3 regions of the Pantoea sp. CFCC18177 genome follow, and region 2 is predicted to be linked to each of the others. Evidence: predicted binding sites of a transcription regulator. Region 2 holds the regulator's gene; each other region holds the start of a gene.

Region 1 (6,453 bases), on a different contig from region 2:
GCAGCAGATGCACGGCCAGCACATCTGACGGCGTTTTTGCCATGGAAATCACGTAGGAAGCGATCGATCCTTCTGGCGCATCGGCCACCACTTTACAGGTGTCCAGCACTTCACGCGTGTTGTCGCTTGGCTCCCACTGGTGTGGCAGCAGCGGACGTTTGGAATTCAGTTCACGGATCAGGAACGCCTGCTTGTCGGCTTCTGACCAGCTTTCATAATCACCCAGACCAAGGTAGCGCGTTACTTCAGCAATCGCCTCAGTATGACGGGTGCTCTCCTGGCGAATATCAATGCGCACTAGCGGTACGCCAAAGCATTTCACGCGGCGCAACGTATCCAGCAGTTGGCCATTGGCAATGATGCCCATACCGCACTGTTGCAGCGATTGATAGATAGCGAACAGCGGTTGCCACAGCTGATCGTTGTTCACCAGCAAATCAGCCGGACGCGGCAGGCGTTCACCTTTCAGACGACGCCCCAGATACGCTTGGGTGGTCATCAGCTGGCCACGGATGCGCTTGAGGATCATGCGATACGGTTCCAGCGCTTCGGGATCGCCGCACAGCTCACGCACTTCATCGCTGCATTCAGACATCGACAGCTCAGAGATCAGCACACCCACATCGCGCAGGAACAGATCGGCGGCTTTCCATCGGCTCAGTTGCATCGCATGACGGGTGATCGGCGCAGTAACGTTGGGGTTGCCATCGCGGTCGCCACCCATCCATGAGGTGAATTTAATTGGGACGAAGTCCACTGGCAGCTTGATGCCAAAAGTCTCTTCGACTTGTTCATTCAGCTCACGCAGGAAAGCCGGCACGCCTTGCCACAGGCTGTTTTCCACCACCGCAAAGCCCCATTTGGCTTCGTCAATCGGGGTAGGGCGATATTTACGGATTTCATCCGTATGCCAGGCTTGCGCGACCAGTTGGCGCAAGCGACGCATCACCTGCGTGCGCTCATAATCGGAGATGTCGCTGTGATCGAGTTGCTGCAAGCAGCTATTCACTTCACCCAGCATGTGAATCAAGGTGCGACGTGTGATTTCGGTTGGGTGCGCAGTTAACACCAGCTCCAGCGACAGCGATTCAATCGCCTGACGGATCGCCGCTTCACTCAGGTCGCCCTGCTGTTTCAGATGTTCAAAGGTTTTTTTCAGCAGCTCAGGGTTATTCGCCCCCTCGCCGCTGCGGGAAATGGTCTGATACTGTTCAGCCACGTTGGTCAGGTTCAGGAACTGGCTAAAGGCACGCGCGACGGGCAGCAGCTCGTCGTTAGAGAGGTTTTGCAGCGTGTTCAGCAATTCCTTACGATCGGTGTCATTTCCAGCGCGGGATGATTTAGAGAGCTTGCGGATGGTCTCCACACGTTCGAGGATGTTCTCTCCCAGTGCATCCTTTATCGTATCCCCGAGCAGTTTGCCGAGCATACTGACATTACTTCGCATTGCGGAATATTGTTCGTTCATTTGACCCTGACACCCTCATCGTCTTAAAAGTACCCTTACACCCAACGGGCATAACATCGTCTTTTATCTAGCCACGGTTCTTCCTGTACGTCAATTGACTTAAATTGACGATAATTCGCTGCTAACTACCGGAAATTCATAGAATTAAATTGAGAGGAAGCGAGATAAGTTATTCTTATTATTAAATCCCGAACAATGACCGGGCAATTTGCTGTTTTAACAGTGAATTGCCCCATCTATTGTTAATCAGTGGCAAAAATGCTGTACAACCTGCGTGATAAGCGCATGAGTTGGCTTAATAAATGCGGTATCAATAAATTCATCTGGCTGATGGGCCTGATTGATCGATCCTGGGCCTAAAACCAATGTTGGGCATAACAACTGGATAAAAGGCGCTTCAGTGCAATAGTTCACCACTTCAGTCGGCACACCCAGCAGTTTCTCAACCACTTTCACCAGTTCATGATCGGCAGGGCATTCGTAGCCCGGGATCGGCGGGTGCAATTCGCCTACGGTTAAACGTCCTGGCCAGCGTTCGCTAACCGGTGCCAGGGCTTCATTCAGCAGGCCGTCAAGATCGCTCAGGGTTAAGCCCGGCAGCGGACGAATATCCATATGTAATTCGCAGCAGGCGCAAATTCGGTTGGCGGCGTCACCCCCGTGAATGTGACCAAAGTTCATGGTCGGGTAGGGGATAGCGAAGCCGTCGTGGTTATAACGCGTTTTCAGCGTGTTACGCAGCTGCATCAACTGGGTAATGGACTCATGCATCAGTTCGATGGCGTTGACACCGCGCGCGGGATCGCTGGAGTGGCCTGACTGGCCCTGAATACGAATCACATTCGACAGGTGACCTTTGTGAGCACGTACCGGTTTTAGCGAGGTTGGTTCACCAATAATGGCGCAGTCCGGACGCAGCTGGGTGGATTCCGAAAAATACTTCGCACCGGCCATGGTGGTTTCTTCATCGGCGGTCGCAAGGATGTACAGCGGCTTGCTCAGTTTAGTCACGTCAACGTCACGCAACGCATCCAGAATAAAGGCAAAGAAGCCTTTCATATCCGCCGTACCCAAGCCGTATAACTTGTTGTCGTGTTCAGTCAAGGTAAAGGGATCGCGCGTCCAGCGGCCATCATCGTAAGGAACGGTGTCCGTGTGACCCGCCAGCAGCAGGCCGCCCGCACCTAATCCGCTGCGTGCCAGCATGTTGAATTTATGGCGCGTACCCGGTACCGGTTGTACTTCGACACTGAAGCCCAGATCGCGGAACCAACCTGCCAGTAAATTGATTAAAGTTTCATTGCTCTGATCGATGGCGCTGTCGGTCGCGCTGATCGATGGTGTGGCAATCAACTGGCGGTAGAGTTCGATAAAAGGTGGTAATTTTGTCTTCACTGTTGACGGTCCTTGGGTTAGGATGTATCAATATTCATGCATTAATAGTGAATAAAAATACAATAACGTCGTCTGCATGTGAAGAGAGAAATCTTCTGCAAACGGCATCGTGGGCAACGGGGCAAGGCCGCGACCCGGAATGTGTGACTGTAATAAGGTATACAGCCTGATGTTGAATACGCTGATCGTTGGTGCCAGTGGTTATGCTGGCGTAGAGCTTGCCACTTACCTGAATCGCCATCCGCATATGAACATAACCGCTTTGGCGGTTTCAGCGCAAAGCCCGGATGCCGGAAAATTACTGTCGGACCTGCATCCGCAGCTGAAAGGCATTGTGGATTTGCCACTGCAGCCGTTGAGTGATGCCTCAGAATGGGCCGATAAAGTCGATGTGGTGTTCCTTTGCACCGCCCATGAAGTCAGCCACGATCTGGCACCAGGTTTTCTTAAAGCCGGTTGCGTAGTGTTCGATCTTTCCGGTGCGTTCCGCGTCAACGACGAAGCTTTCTATACTCAATATTATGGTTTCAGCCATCAGCATCAGGAGTGGCTGGACAAAGCGGTCTATGGCCTGGCGGAATGGCAGCACGACAAAATTAAAGATGCACAGTTGGTCGCCGTGCCGGGTTGCTACCCAACGGCGGCTCAGCTGTCATTGAAACCGCTGGTTGAAGCGGGCCTGCTTAACGATGCACAGTGGCCAGTGATCAATGCCACCAGCGGCGTAAGCGGTGCAGGGCGTAAAGCCAATGTTGGCACCAGCTTCTGTGAAGTGAGCCTGCAACCCTATGGGCTGTTTAACCACCGTCATCACCCTGAAATCGTTGCGCATTTGGGAACGCCAGTGATCTTCACGCCGCATCTGGGCAGCTTCCCGCGTGGTATTTTATCCACCACCACCTGCCGTCTGAAAGCCGGTGTGACGCAACAAGATGTCGCCGATGCTTTCCACAAGGCCTATCACGACAAACCGCTGGTGCGCGTGTATGACAAAGGCGTGCCTGCGCTGAAAGGGGTGGTCGGTTTGCCGTTCTGCGATATCGGTTTTGCCATGCAAGGCGAGCACCTGATTGTGGTGGCGGCGGAAGATAACCTGCTGAAAGGTGCCTCTTCGCAGGCGGTTCAGTGTTTGAACATTCGTTTCGGCTTCCCCGAAACGCTGTCACTGATTTAACGGACGGAAACTGCAATGAATCCATTGATCATTAAACTGGGTGGCGTGTTGCTGGATAGCGAAGAAGCGCTGGCCCGTCTGTTTGATGCCCTGCTGGCGTATCGTAATGAATATCAGCGTCCGCTGATCATTGTGCACGGTGGCGGTTGCCTGGTTGACGAGCTGATGAAGAAGCTCGCCCTGCCAGTGAAAAAGAAGAACGGATTGCGCGTGACGCCAGCCGATCAGATTGACATTATTACCGGTGCCCTGGCCGGTACTGCCAACAAAACGCTGTTAGCGTGGGCAAAGAAATACGGCATTGGCGCAGTGGGCTTATGCCTCGGCGATGCTGGCCTGGTGAATGTGGCGCAGTTCGACGAAGAGCTCGGTCACGTGGGCAATGCCACGCCTGGCAATCCTGCGCTGGTGAATACCTTATTAACTGCAGGCTACATGCCAGTGATCAGTTCAATTGGTATCACTGATGGCGGTGACTTGATGAACGTCAATGCTGACCAGGCGGCGACGGCGCTGGCGGCAACTATCGGTGCTGATTTGGTTCTGTTGTCTGACGTGAGCGGTATTCTCGATGGCAAAGGTCAGCGCATCGAAGAGATGACAGCAGAGAAAGCAGAGCAGTTGATTGCTCAAGGCATTATTACTGATGGCATGATCGTGAAAGTGAACGCGGCGCTCGACGCAGCGCGTACGCTGGGTCGCCCGGTTGATATTGCTAGCTGGCGTCATGCTGAACAGCTGCCAACCCTTTTCAACGGCGTGTCGATTGGCACCCGGATTCTCGCATAATCAAGGATTTAAGACATGAGCACGCAAAAGATTAAGAAAATCGTTCTGGCCTATTCCGGCGGTCTGGATACTTCAGCCATCATTCCATGGTTGAAAGAGAATTACGGCGATTGTGAAGTGGTGGCATTCGTGGCCAACATTGGTCAGGACCCAGCCGATCTGGAAGGCGTTGAGAAGAAAGCGCTGCAGTCTGGTGCTTCTGAATGCCACGTAGCTGACCTGCGTGAAGAGTTCATCAGCGAATACGTTTATCCTGTGCTGCAGACTGGCGCACTGTACGAAGGCACCTACCTGCTGGGTACCTCAATGGCACGTCCTATCATCGCTAAAGCGCAGGTTGAGCTGGCGCTGAAAGTCGGCGCAGACGCGCTGTGCCACGGTGCGACCGGTAAAGGTAACGATCAGGTGCGTTTCGAAACCACCTACACCGCACTGGCACCACAGCTGAAAGTGGTTGCGCCATGGCGTGAGTGGGACCTGCGTTCACGTGAAGCCCTGTTGGATTACCTGAAAGTACGCAACATCCCAACTACCGCTTCGCTGGAAAAAATCTACAGCCGTGACGAGAACGCATGGCACATCTCCACCGAAGGCGGCGTACTGGAAAGCCCAGCGAACGCACCGAACAAAGATTGCTGGGTATGGACCGTTGATCCACTGGAAGCGCCAGACCAGCCAGAGAACGTGACCGTCACCGTTGAGAAAGGCCGTGTGGTTGCCGTAAACGGTGAGAAGCTGAGTCCGTTCCAGTGCCTGGAAAAACTGAATGTGCTGGGCGCGAAGCACGGCGTGGGCCGTATTGATATCGTGGAAAACCGCCTGGTGGGTATTAAGTCTCGCGGCTGCTATGAAACCCCTGGCGGCACCATCATGGTTAACGCCCTGCGTGCGGTTGAGCAGCTGGTGCTGGATCGTGATAGCTTCAAATGGCGTGAGCAGTTGGGCCATGAGATGTCTTACGTAGTTTACGACGGTCGTTGGTTCGCGCCACTGCGTAAATCTATCCAGGCGGCAGCTGAATCACTGGCAGAAGAAGTGAATGGCGAAGTGGTACTGCAGCTGTATAAAGGCCAGGCGACCGCGATTCAGAAAACCTCTGCTAACAGCCTGTACTCTGAAGAATTCGCGACCTTCGGCGAGGACGAAGTGTACGACCACAGCCACGCGGGCGGCTTCATCCGTCTGTTCTCTCTCTCTTCACGCATCCGTGCACTGAACGAGCAGAAGAAGTAATACCGCAGCAGAGACGATTTTTTGCAAGGGCGGCCGCGAGCCGCCCTTTCTTTAACAGAATTCAGGAGTAAAGCAGATGGCACTTTGGGGCGGACGTTTTTCGCAGGCAGCAGACCAACGGTTCAAACAATTCAATGACTCACTGCGTTTTGACTATCGTCTGGCTGAGCAGGACATCACCGGGTCGATTGCGTGGTCAAAAGCGCTGGTGACCGTCAATGTGCTGAGCAGCGAAGAACAACAGCAGCTGGAAGCCGCATTAAATGAACTGCTGGCAGAAGTGCGCGCCAATCCAGAGCAGATTTTGCAAAGCGACGCAGAAGATATTCACAGCTGGGTTGAGGGCAAACTGATCGACAAAGTTGGCGCACTCGGTAAAAAACTGCATACCGGC
Region 2 (6,453 bases):
TATCAACAGCTGTTTCTGCTGCTGAACCTGTTTCCGGGTGATATCGATAAATACCGCATTGCCTTAACGCTGATTATTGGCCACCAACGTCTGCGCAATGCCGAAGTGCCGATCAATCCGGAACTTTCGGCCTACCATCGTCAACTGCGTTATACCGCCGATCGGGTGATCTCGGCGAGCAGTGATGATAAACGCCGTCACTACTTTGAGCGGTTATTGAAGGAGCTGGAGGTCTATCAGGAAAAACTTCAGCATTACGCGGCACCTGAGAGTGTGACCGAACCGGTGAAGCGCCTGTCGCTGATGCTGGAGAAGTATCAGAACACCCTCATCCAAATCTGAATAAGGCCGCTGCCACCCGCAGCGGCCTTTTTGATCCCACGTTGACACAAAACCCAATGATTTTGGCATCTATACTTTTCTGACAGGATACACACTGACAGGAGCATAACGATGTCCACTTCTCTGCAATCACATCCGCTCTTCAAAACCGGCTACTTTGTGGCGGGTCAATGGCACAGCGGCAGTACCACCTTTGACGTCACCAACCCGGCCACGGGTGAGGTGCTGGCAAAAGTGGCTAAGGCCGGTAAGCGTGAAACCGAACAGGCGATTGCCGCCGCCGAACAGGCTTTCCCGGCCTGGCGCGATAAAACCGCGAAACAACGCGCAGAAATTCTGAATCGCTGGTATCAGCTGATGATTGAGAACAAAAGCTGGCTCGGGCAGTTGATGACCGCCGAACAAGGCAAACCCTTAAAAGAAGCAGAAGGCGAAGTCGAGTACGCCGCCAGTTTCATTCAATGGTTTGCTGAGCAGGCCAAGCGCGCCAACGGTGAAATCATCCCTCCGGCAAAACCAGGCTCACGTATTCTGGCCACGCGTGAGCCAATCGGCGTGGTTGCGGCTATTACACCGTGGAACTTCCCCATGGCGATGCTGACACGCAAGCTCGGCCCGGCGCTGGCCGCCGGATGCACCGGCATTATTAAACCCGCCAATAACACGCCGCTGTGTGCGTTTGCCTTACTGGCGCTGGCACAACAAGCGGGAGTGCCCGAGGGTGTGTTGAACGCCGTAGCGGGTGATACCCACGCCATCAGCGACGCGATAATGGCGAGCAAAGCGGTGCGCAAAATCTCCTTCACCGGATCAACCGCGGTCGGCAAAACCTTGATGCGCAATGCGGCTGAAACCATGAAAAAAGTTTCCATGGAGCTGGGAGGCAATGCGCCTTACATCGTGTTTGAAGATGCGGATATTGATGCCGCTGTGCAGGGCGCGATAGCGAATAAATTCCGTAATGCGGGCCAGGTATGCGTCAGCGTGAATCGCTTCTATGTGCACAATGCCATCTACGATCGTTTCGTCAATCAACTGGCTGCTGCGGTAAGCCAACTCAAAGTCGGCATCGGTACAGAAGAGGGCGTCATTGTCGGGCCGCTGATTGAACCGTCGGCGCTGGAAAAAGTGGAAGAGCATGTCAAAGATGCACTGAGCAAAGGCGGCACCTTACTCACCGGAGGCGAGCGCCATCCTCTGGGCGGTAATTTCTGGCAGCCCACGGTGATAGGCGATGCTCACGAAGGCATGAAGCTGGCACAGGAAGAGACGTTTGGCCCGGTGGCGGCCTGTTTCCGTTTCGACGATGAAGCCGATGTGATTCAACGCGCCAATCATACCGATTATGGACTGGCAGCCTATTTCTATACGCAAAACCTGCAGCGGGTATTTCGCGTGTCGGCGGCGTTGGAAGCCGGGATGATTGGGATTAACGAATGTGCCGTGTCCACCGAACTGGCTCCCTTTGGCGGCGTGAAAGCGTCTGGATTAGGTCGTGAAGGGTCCGTACTGGGGATGGAGGAGTACCTTGAGGTGAAAGCGCTGCACCTTGGCGGGCTTGCCTAGAAGAGGGCAACACAATGAGAACCGAGCGTTTTGATTTCGACGAAATCGTCGATCAAGCCCATTTCTATCGCCAGTTCAGCGATCGCTTCGCGCTGGTCGATCGTGCCGTCAGCGATCTTGACGATCTTTGGGATGCGATCATGGGTGAGCATATGCCATTGCCACTGGAGATTGAGTTTGTGAATCTGGGAAAAGGGCAGAAACGCCGATATGGCGCATTGATTCTATTGTTCGATGAAGCAGAAGAGGAGCTGGAGGGCCAGCTCCGCTTTAATGTGACGTGATCAACTAAAAAGGGCCCCGGCGAGCGGGGCCAAAGGGTTCGTCAGAATTGACGAGGAATTATTTATACAGCTCAGCGGTCAGGTGATAGCTGTCGCCGGTTTTCGCTTCAATCACTTTGTAAGCGCTGGCACCTTGCTCATCGGCTTTCTGTGAAAGCTGGGCACGGTAATCCATAGGTGATCCACCTGTACCACTGATGGTCACGGTGCTGCCGGTAGGTTGCAGATTTTGCGCCTGCTCATCGGTCACCAGTTGTGCTGCAGAAGCACCAAAGGCAAACAGGGAAAGAAGGCTAGCGGCTGCGATGGTTGTTTTGATTTTCATAATTTTTCTCCTCGTGTCAATCAACAACCTGCGGCAAAAGTGGGTGTGGCGGGTCGTCGATCAATTGTCTGGCGCCGCGAAGGCGCCTGACGTTCGATTAATACTTATTTATACAGTTCAGCAGTGACGTGGTAGGTGTCACCACGGTTGCTCTCAATGATGCGATAGTGGCTGGCACCCTGAGCATCGGCTTTTTGTGACAGTTCCTGGCGAACATTCGCCTGGTCGCCGTCAACACCGCTAACACTGATGGTTTGGTTTAACGATTGCAGCTGTTCAGCTTGTTCGTTAGAAACCAGACTGGCGGCACTGGCACCGAAAGACAGAACAGAAGCCAGACCCAGAACTGCGATAGCTAATTTGGTTTTCATGATTCACTCTCCTGAAATTTGGTTTGGCAACCTGAGAGGCAAATGCGTCTCAAACGGGTCGCCGTTCACACTGCGTCTTGATTCAGCAAACTTATTTGTAAAGCTCAGCGGTGGCGTGATAGCTGTCGCCAGTATTCGCTTCGATCACGCGGTAGGCTTTTGCGCCTTCCTGATCGGCTTTAGCGTTCAGTTGCTCATGGATGTCCATCGGAGAACCACCCACGCCGCTTACGCTAATGGTGCCAGCGGGTTGCAGGTTAGCCGCTTGTTGAGCATTGATAGAATCCGCTGCAAAAGCACCAAATGACAGGGCAGATAGAATGCTCAGGGTTGCGATAGTAGTTTTAACGTTCATGATATTTTTCCTCGTCGTCTATTTTTATCTTTTTCTTTCGTGTGATTTGCATCACGAAAAGAAGTATAGATCTAATCACTCATGAAATTAATATCTGGCTAATAATGTTTGGTTGTTATTCTTTATCCTTATGACGCTTTTTTAGAACTCATGGTTATAAAAAACGCCTGGATCTTAACCATTGACGGTTATTTATTCGTAAAAACAATGATCTGCATCAAATTATCTTTTTGTGCGAAAGAACGTGGTTGATATCGCTGGCTGGTACGAATTAAGGAGCTATAACGGCTGAGCACGATATGTAAAGCAGTGTAAAATAGCGCATATAGTTAAGCAGGGGAAAAGGTCGTACCAATATTACTCTGGCTACAGAACACGAGGATCTAAGGTTAACTCATTATTTACAAAAGGATTTGTAACAAGCGGGGCGGGACAGGGGGAAAACAAAGGGGGATGACCAGCAGGTGAGCTGCCGGTCTACAGCAGGGTTTTATAACTCTTGTTCGAATAAAACCAGCACAGCGTCGTGCAACTGTTTTACGGAGAAAGCGCGTGCGGGGGTAATAAAGATGGTGTCATCACCGGCGATAGTCCCGAGGATCCCTTCCGCTTTGCCGAGTGAATCCAGCAGACGCGCTATTAGCTGCGCAGCACCCGGGCTGGTGTGGATCACCACCAGCGCATCGTTGTAATCGATATCCAGCACCAAATTCTTCAGTGGGCTGGTGGTGGTCGGCACGCCCAGTTCAGCGGGCAGGCAATATACCATTTCCATTTTGGCATTGCGGGTGCGCACTGCGCCAAACTTAGTCAGCATACGAGAAACTTTTGACTGATTGATATTTTCGAAGCCGTCTTCCTGCAGCGCCTGTACGATCTCACCTTGAGAACTAAATTTCTCTTCCTTTAATAAGGCCTTGAAGGCTTTGATCAGGTCGTCTTGTTTTGATGGATTTCGCATAAGCTACCAATAAAAGAGGGGTGCGGCAGGCAACAGGCCTACAGCAGATAAATTATTATGCATTTAGATGAATTTTTATGCAATAAGCGTGATGAGAGAATCGCCGCATAATTCTGCGGGAGCGGCATCATACCAGAGATTTGTGTTGCGCCAAAATCGCGGGGTGACGCGCAAAGCGAAGGTTGCAATGTTGTTATAGTATTGAAGTGGTAACAACAATATCGATGATCATTGCCGTCCATAGTTTTCTGGCTGCGATTGTATCATTCAGGCGACTTCTGAAGTGGAGATGTCTCGGGAGCCGATTGCGGCGTAGGTTAATGCGCGACAGGTGTGTCGCTATCGCCTGAGAAGTTGATTAAACTCGTAACCTGATGGATTTTCGGCATATCTCTGCCCCACCTTAATAAGGAGTTCAGGATGAAAGTTGCCGTTCTCGGTGCAGCTGGTGGTATCGGCCAGGCGCTAGCGCTGCTGCTCAAAACTCAATTACCCGCAGGTTCCTCTCTCTCACTTTACGACATCGCTCCGGTGACGCCGGGTGTCGCGGTGGATCTCAGCCATATTCCGACGGCGGTAAAAGTAGAAGGGTTCAGTGGCGAAGATGCGACGCCCGCGCTGCATGGTGCCGATGTGGTGCTGATTTCTGCTGGCGTGGCACGTAAACCCGGTATGGATCGCGCTGATTTGTTTAACGTCAACGCCGGGATCGTACGCAATCTGATCGAGCAGGTGGCCAGTACCGCACCGAAAGCGCTGATTGGCGTGATCACCAACCCGGTGAACACCACCGTGGCAATTGCCGCTGAGGTGTTGAAAAAAGCTGGCGTATATGACAAGAACCGCTTGTTTGGCGTGTCGACGCTCGACATCATCCGCGCTAATACATTTGTTGCTGCGTTGAAAGGCAAACAGCCAACCGAGATCGAAGTGCCGGTAGTGGGGGGGCATTCTGGCGTCACCATTCTGCCACTGCTGTCGCAAGTTAAAGGTATCAGCTTCAGCGACCAGGAAGTGGCTGACCTGACCAAACGCATTCAGAATGCGGGTACTGAAGTGGTCGAAGCCAAAGCCGGTGGCGGATCGGCAACCTTGTCGATGGGGCAAGCGGCAGCGCGCTTTGGTCTTTCATTGATTCGCGCCCTGCAGGGCGAAGCTAACGTGGTCGAGTGCGCCTATGTTGAGGGTGATGGCGAGTACGCGCGCTTCTTCTCACAGCCGCTGCTGTTGGGGAAAAACGGCATTGTTGAGCGTCGTCCGCTGGGGCCATTAAGTGCGTTTGAGCAACAGGCGCTCAATGGGATGCTGGAGACGTTGAAGAAAGATATCGCGCAAGGCGTAGAATTTGTGAAGTGACGTTCAGTCGATAAAACAACGCCCGGCACTTGCCGGGCGTTTTCATTTATAAGCCACCTGATTTGAAAGTCTGGCTTGAAGGCGAGCCATTACTGGCAGGCGTTTTGCGCCCCAGCGTCTCCATGCGTACCTGGAATGGTGGGAACGGCATCTCGATACCATGCTCCTCAAAACCGCGCAGAATCAGCTGGTGCAACTCATGGCGCAGCGGCATACGGTGCCCCATTTCGGCCGCGTGCACACGCAGTTCGAACAGCTGAATACCCTGCTGTAGGTCAACCAGGAACACATCTGGCGCGGGCATATCCAGTACGTAGGTACAGCGTTCGGCGGCCTGCTTGAGGATATTGGTGACTTCATCACTGTTGACGTGAGCCGGGGCAGGGATGGTCAGCACCACACGTGTCACGGAGTCTGACAGCGACCAGTTGACGAACTGCTCCGTGATGAAGGCCTTATTCGGCACAATAATCTCTTTACGATCCCAGTCGGTGATGGTGGTGGCGCGCGTATTAATGCGGGTAATGCTGCCGGTTAAATCGCGAATCGTCACGGTATCACCAATACGGATCGGTTTTTCAAACAGGATGATCAAGCCGGAGATAAAGTTGGCGAAGATTTCCTGCATACCAAAACCTAACCCCAGACCTAAGGCCGCCACCAACCACTGTAGCTTCGCCCACTCCACGCCAATGATGGAGAAACCAATTAAGCCGCCAATCAGCATCAGCGCATACTTGGTGAGCGTGGTTATCGCATAACCGGTGCCAGGCGTCAGGCTGAGATGCTGTAACAGCGCCAGCTCCAGCAGCGCGGGCATATTGCGTACCAGCTGCGTCGTGATGATGAATATCAAAATGGCAATCAACACGGAGCCCAGTGTGATCGGCTGA
Region 3 (6,453 bases), on a different contig from region 2:
GGATTGGGAGCGTGAGCGCTTCACCATGGATGAAGGCCTGTCTAACGCGGTGCGTGAAGTCTTCGTCCGCCTGTATAAAGAGAACCTGATTTACCGTGGCAAGCGCCTGGTGAACTGGGATCCTAAACTGCGCACGGCTATCTCCGATCTGGAAGTGGAAAACCGCGAGAGCAAAGGCTCTATGTGGCATATCCGCTATCCACTGGCTGACGGCGTTAAAACCGCAGAGGGCAAAGATTATCTGGTGGTTGCCACCACCCGTCCGGAAACCCTGTTGGGCGATACCGGCGTAGCGGTAAACCCGGAAGATCCGCGCTACAAAGATCTGATCGGCAAAGAGCTGATCCTGCCGCTGGTGAATCGTCGCATCCCGATCGTCGGCGATGAGCACGCGGACATGGAAAAAGGCACCGGCTGCGTGAAGATCACCCCGGCGCATGACTTTAACGACTATGAAGTCGGTCGTCGTCACAAGCTGCCGATGATTAACATCCTGACCTTTGATGGCGATATCCGTGAACGTGCGGAAGTGTTCGACACCAATGGCGAAGTCAGCGACGAGTGTGCGGATGAGATCCCAGCCCAGTTCCAGAAAATGGAACGTTTCGCGGCGCGTAAAGCCATTGTGGCTGCGGTTGACGAAATCGGCCTGTTGGATGAAATCAAACCTCACGACTTAACCGTTCCTTACGGCGACCGTGGCGGCGTGGTCATCGAGCCAATGCTCACCGACCAGTGGTATGTTCGCACCGCTCCGCTGGCGAAAGTCGCGGTTGAAGCGGTAGAGAATGGTGATATCCAGTTCGTACCAAAACAGTACGAAAACATGTACTTCTCGTGGATGCGTGACATTCAGGATTGGTGCATCTCACGTCAGCTGTGGTGGGGCCACCGTATCCCTGCATGGTACGACAATGACGGTAACGTCTATGTTGGCCGCACGGAGCAAGAAGTGCGTCAGGAAAATAACCTGGCTGACGTGGTCGTTCTGCGTCAGGACGACGACGTGCTGGATACCTGGTTCTCGTCTGGTTTATGGACGTTCTCCACCCTGGGCTGGCCAGAGAATACTGAAGCGCTGCGCACCTTCCACCCAACCAGCGTGCTGGTGAGCGGCTTCGATATTATCTTCTTCTGGATCGCGCGCATGATCATGCTGACCATGCACTTCATCAAAGATGAAAACGGTAAGCCGCAGGTACCGTTCAAAACCGTCTATATGACCGGTTTGATCCGTGATGAAGAAGGCCAGAAGATGTCGAAATCGAAAGGTAACGTCATCGATCCACTGGATATGATCGACGGGATTTCGCTGGAAGATCTGCTGGAAAAACGCACCGGTAACATGATGCAGCCACAGCTGGCTGAGAAGATCCGCAAACGTACCGAGAAGCAGTTCCCGGACGGTATTGTGGCATCCGGTACCGACGCGTTGCGCTTTACCCTGGCTGCGCTGGCCTCAACCGGCCGCGATATTAACTGGGATATGAAGCGTCTCGAAGGCTATCGCAACTTCTGTAACAAGCTGTGGAACGCCAGCCGTTTCGTGCTGATGAATACCGAAGAGCATGATTGCGGCCAAAATGGCGGCGAGCTGAAGCTGTCGCTGGCGGATCGCTGGATTCTGACCGAATTCAACAGCACCGTGAAAGCCTATCGTGAAGCGCTGGATAGCTATCGCTTTGATATCGCTGCCAACATTCTGTATGACTTCACCTGGAACCAGTTCTGTGACTGGTATCTGGAGCTGACCAAGCCAGTGATGGACAACGGTAGCGAAGCGGAACTGCGCGGTACGCGTAATACGCTGGTCACCGTGCTGGAAGCCTTGCTGCGTCTGGCGCATCCGATCATTCCTTACATCACCGAAACCATCTGGCAGCGTGTGAAGGGTCTGAAGAACATCGATCACGATACCATCATGCTGCAGGCCTTCCCGCAGTTTGATGCGGCGAAAGAAGATGCCGAGGCGAAAGCCGATATCGAGTGGATGAAGCAGTCGATTGTCGCGGTGCGTAACATCCGTGCTGAGATGAACATTTCTCCAGGCAAACCGCTGGATGTGCTGCTGCGTGATTGCTCTCCTGCGGCACAGCGTCGCGTGGAAGAGAACCGCAACTTCCTGTCTCGTCTGGCGCGTCTGGCCAGCCTGGAGATTCTGCCTGCGGGTGAGAAAGGGCCACTTTCAGTCACTAAGATTGTAGAAGGCGCTGAGTTGCTGATCCCCATGGCGGATCTGGTGAACAAAGAAGCGGAGCTGGAGCGTCTGGCGAAAGAGCTGACCAAGCTGGATGTCGAGATTGAGAAGATCCAGGTCAAGCTGGCGAACGAAGGCTTTGTTGCTCGTGCACCGGAAGCGGTGGTGGCGAAAGAGCGCGATCGCATCGTTGAGCTGGAGCAATCAAAAGCAAAACTGATTGAACAGCAGGGCGTGATTGCGGCATTGTAAGCACATCAGTCCAATTGCTAAATCATAGCCGGGCACTGCCCGGCTTTTTTACCCCGGAAGAGAATGATGACCACCGCTACGCCACTGAATTTGCAGGTGCGCCCGATTACTGCGGCCGATAACCCTCTCATTGCGCAAGTGATCCGTGATGTGTCAGCCGAATTCGGCCTTACGGCAGATAAAGGCTACACCGTTTCGGATCCCAACCTCGATCGGCTGTTCGAACTCTACAGTGAAGCCAATAGCGCGTACTGGATCGTCGAGCATGACGGGGTGGTGGTTGGCGGCGGCGGTGTGGCACCGCTGGCGTGCAGCGCGCCGGATATCTGCGAATTGCAGAAGATGTACTTCCTGCCGCAGGTGCGCGGTTTAGGTCTGGCGCGTGGGCTCGCGCTGCGTGCCATGGACTATGCGCGTCAACAGGGCTTTCGCCGCTGCTATCTGGAAACCACCGGCAGCCTGACGCGAGCGATTAAGCTCTACGAGTCGCTGGGATTCGAGTTGATTGATAACGCCATGGGCTGCACTGGCCACGGTGACTGCGAAGTACGGATGCTGAAGGTACTGTGATGCAGACATGAGGGCGATTCTCGCCCTCACCCCAACCTTAAAACGCTGGCACACCACTGTGAAAACGCAATTCGCCATCAGGCTCGCTGATCAAACGCGCCTCAGCCTCACCAAAAGTCTGCACGCGTGGGGCAATATCCTTAACAGAGATCTGTTCCGCCAGCTTCAGGTAATCCTGATAGTGGCGTGCTTCAGAACGCAGCAGCGAGATGTAGAATTTCTGCAGCTGATCATCAAGATACGGCGCCAGGCTGGCAAAACGTTCACAGGAACGCGCTTCGATATACGCGCCGCAAATCAACTTATCCACCAGCGCATCGGGTTCATAGGTGCTGATTTCGCGAATCAATCCTTTGGCGTATCGGCTGGCGGTGGTTTTGCGGTATGGCAAACCGCGTGACTGCATAATCTCCCAGACCTGATAAAAATGATGCAGCTCTTCTTTGATCAACAGCACCATCATCTCGACTAAGTCATCCGCCCACGGCAGTTCGTTACGCACAATGATGCTTTTGGTCAGATTCTTATGCGCATTGATAAAGTTGCTGTCCGGCTCATCGCGATAAATGAAATCTTCATAAGGTTTGAGCCACGCCAGAATGGCATCGCCACTCGGCTTATCGGCCACATACTTACGAATAATAAACACCGCAGTTTGTGCCGCCTTAAGCTCACACACCATGTGATCGGTGAGCAGCAGCGTCAGGTTTTCCGGTTTGCGCGCCTCATCAATCCACGCTTGTGGCGTGCGGCAATGCAGAAAATTATGAATGGGTTCTAACAGGGGAGCGTAGTTCATCGGCGTTCTTTATGCTGGCGGGAGAAGTCAATCAGGGCGGCAGCTGCCGCCCATTAAGGCTTAGTGACGCACACCGTCGTCTTCTTCGTCGTCGATGAAATCACCGTCGTCATCTTCATCTTCGGCGTCTGGATCTTCAAAGTAGGTGCCCCAACCGTCGTAATCGACGTTGAATTTACCCGCCAGATTCACCAGCTGCTCAACCTGCGCATCAATCAGTTCGGCTTTCAGCGCCCCTTCGCTCAGGATGTCCACGCACATCACGGTGCCGCCCTCTTCCAACTCCAGCTCTTCCGGTTCGCTGACCTCAAAGCCCAGTTTGAAAGCTTCCACCGCCACTTTTTCCAGTGAGTCGAAGTTGTTGCAGGAGAGGTGATGCTCGATAGTGTAAAGCGCATCCGGATCGCTGCCGTCCTCCAGCAACTCTTCAATGATCAGGCGGGTTTCTTCGCGCTGTTCTTCCAGCAATGCTTCGTATGCCATGGGCGTGTCCTCAAAATGTTCGGCGTGAATGCAATTATTTTCCCACACTGCCTCGCGCGCCACTACACAAAACAGAAAGTTTCTTAACGCCGGGGTTGAAAATGAATATTCATACGGTTAGATTGAATTTTAATTCATTATTGATCCACATCTGGAGCGCTGTATGAGTCAGCTGTATTCGAGACACTTCCTGAGATTGCTGGATTTCACCCCAGCTGAAATCGCCAACCTGCTCAATCTCGCAGGTGAATTAAAACACGCAAAGAAAAATGCCACTGAAACCCAGTACCTGAAAGGCAAGAATATCGCGCTCATCTTCGAAAAAGACTCGACCCGTACACGATGCTCTTTCGAAGTTGCCGCATACGATCAGGGCGCTAACGTGACTTACCTCGGCCCAAGCGGCAGCCAGATTGGCCATAAAGAATCGATGAAAGACACCGCGCGCGTATTGGGCCGTATGTATGACGGTATCCAGTATCGTGGCTTCGGTCAGGAACTGGTCGAAACCCTGGCAGAGTTTGCCGGTGTCCCTGTGTGGAACGGTTTGACCACCGAATTCCACCCTACGCAGTTGCTGGCCGATTTACTCACCATGCAAGAGCACTTACCGGGTAAACCGCTCAGCGAGATGACGCTGGTGTACGTGGGTGACGCGCGCAATAACATGGGCAACAGCATGCTGGAAGCTGCTGCACTGGTTGGGCTGGATCTGCGTCTGGTGGCACCAAAAGGCTGCTGGCCGGAAGAGCAACTGGTGGAACAGTGCCGCGTGGCGGCGCAGCAAACCGGTGGCAAAATCACGCTGACCGAAGACATTGCCGAAGGCGTGCAAGGTGCGGATTTCATCTACACTGATGTTTGGGTGTCGATGGGCGAAGCCAAATCGGTGTGGGAAGAGCGTATTGCGCTGCTGCGCCCGTATCAGGTGAACAGTGCGATGCTGGCGCTTACCGGCAATCCACAGGTGAAATTTCTGCACTGCCTGCCTGCCTTCCATGATGACCAAACCACCTTGGGCCGTCAGATGGCAGAGCAGTATGGCCTGAATGATGGCATGGAAGTGAGCAACGAGGTGTTTGAGTCAACGCACAGTATCGTGTTCGATCAGGCCGAAAACCGCATGCACACCATCAAAGCGGTGATGGTGGCAACGCTGGGTAAGCCGTAAAAGCAAACGTTTACCCCGTGCGCGATTTCTGCTTGATGCAAATCAGTGAATGCGTATAATGCGCCACAATTTGCCGGAGGAAACATGCAACAGCGCAGCGTACAATTTGCCGCTCTACCCCGCCTGACCACAGGCGATGCACCTGTTTCTTTCCGTCATTCATTGATCGTAAAAAAAGCCCCTTAAGCAGGGGCTTTTTTTTGTCCGCAATCCGGCAGCGCAGAGGAGAACGCTATGGCCAACCCGCTATATCGCAAGCACATTATTTCTATTAACGACCTCAATCGCGATGAGCTGGAGCTGGTGTTACACACCGCCGCTCAGTTGAAGGCGCATCCCCAGCCGGAACTGCTGAAGCACAATGTGATTGCCAGCTGTTTCTTTGAAGCCTCCACCCGTACGCGACTCTCATTCGAGACGGCGATGCATCGTTTAGGCGCATCAGTGGTGGGCTTCGCCGATGGCAGCAACACCTCGCTAGGTAAGAAAGGTGAAACCCTGGCAGACACCATTTCCGTGATCAGTACTTATGTGGATGCGATTGTGATGCGTCATCCACAGGAAGGTGCAGCACGACTGGCCACCGAGTTCTCCAGCGGCATCCCGATTCTGAATGCCGGAGACGGCGCGAACCAGCATCCAACACAAACATTGTTGGATCTGTTCACCATCCGCGAAACCCAGAGCCGCCTCGACAATCTGAATGTGGCCATGGTCGGTGACCTGAAATATGGTCGCACCGTGCACTCGCTGACGCAGGCGCTGGCCAAGTTCACTGGCAACCGTTTTTACTTTATCGCTCCCGATGCACTGGCGATGCCGTCTTACATCACTGACATGCTGGATGAACAGAACATTGTGTGGTCGCGCCATGACAGCATTGAAGAAGTGATGCCAGAACTGGATATTCTCTACATGACGCGCGTGCAGAAAGAGCGCCTCGATCCTTCCGAGTACGCCAACGTGAAGGCGCAGTTCATT

What was found. The regulator ArgR, encoded in region 2, controls arginine synthesis, uptake and breakdown. The targets are predictions, from matches to a motif close to ANTGAATAAAAATACANT.
Region 1: argC (N-acetyl-gamma-glutamyl-phosphate reductase) is a predicted target of ArgR. The motif match lies at 2,910-2,927, and genes of this name have one in related genera.
Region 3: argF (ornithine carbamoyltransferase) is a predicted target of ArgR. The motif match lies at 4,423-4,440, and genes of this name have one in related genera.

Annotation. Positions count from the first base shown of each region.
Region 1 is NZ_JBNBPL010000016.1:107,178-113,630, forward strand. Features, by position in the region: gene ppc (phosphoenolpyruvate carboxylase) at 1-1,468, opposite strand, end outside; gene argE (acetylornithine deacetylase) at 1,715-2,863, opposite strand; gene argC (N-acetyl-gamma-glutamyl-phosphate reductase) at 3,033-4,037, shown strand; gene argB (acetylglutamate kinase) at 4,053-4,826, shown strand; gene ACPUC8_RS16880 (argininosuccinate synthase) at 4,842-6,059, shown strand; gene argH (argininosuccinate lyase) at 6,136-6,453, shown strand, end outside.
Region 2 is NZ_JBNBPL010000009.1:19,523-25,975, forward strand. Features, by position in the region: gene aaeB (p-hydroxybenzoic acid efflux pump subunit AaeB) at 1-342, shown strand, start outside; gene ACPUC8_RS11210 (NAD-dependent succinate-semialdehyde dehydrogenase) at 454-1,908, shown strand; gene ACPUC8_RS11215 (barstar family protein) at 1,923-2,192, shown strand; gene yhcN (peroxide/acid stress response protein YhcN) at 2,251-2,517, opposite strand; gene ACPUC8_RS11225 (YdgH/BhsA/McbA-like domain containing protein) at 2,622-2,888, opposite strand; gene yhcN (peroxide/acid stress response protein YhcN) at 2,980-3,243, opposite strand; gene argR (transcriptional regulator ArgR) at 3,734-4,204, opposite strand; gene mdh (malate dehydrogenase) at 4,625-5,560, shown strand; gene mscM (miniconductance mechanosensitive channel MscM) at 5,607-6,453, opposite strand, start outside.
Region 3 is NZ_JBNBPL010000007.1:147,898-154,350, reverse strand. Features, by position in the region: gene ACPUC8_RS09650 (valine--tRNA ligase) at 1-2,449, shown strand, start outside; gene ACPUC8_RS09645 (GNAT family N-acetyltransferase) at 2,513-3,019, shown strand; gene miaE (tRNA isopentenyl-2-thiomethyl-A-37 hydroxylase MiaE) at 3,057-3,818, opposite strand; gene rraB (ribonuclease E inhibitor RraB) at 3,879-4,301, opposite strand; gene argF (ornithine carbamoyltransferase) at 4,465-5,472, shown strand; gene pyrB (aspartate carbamoyltransferase) at 5,707-6,453, shown strand, end outside.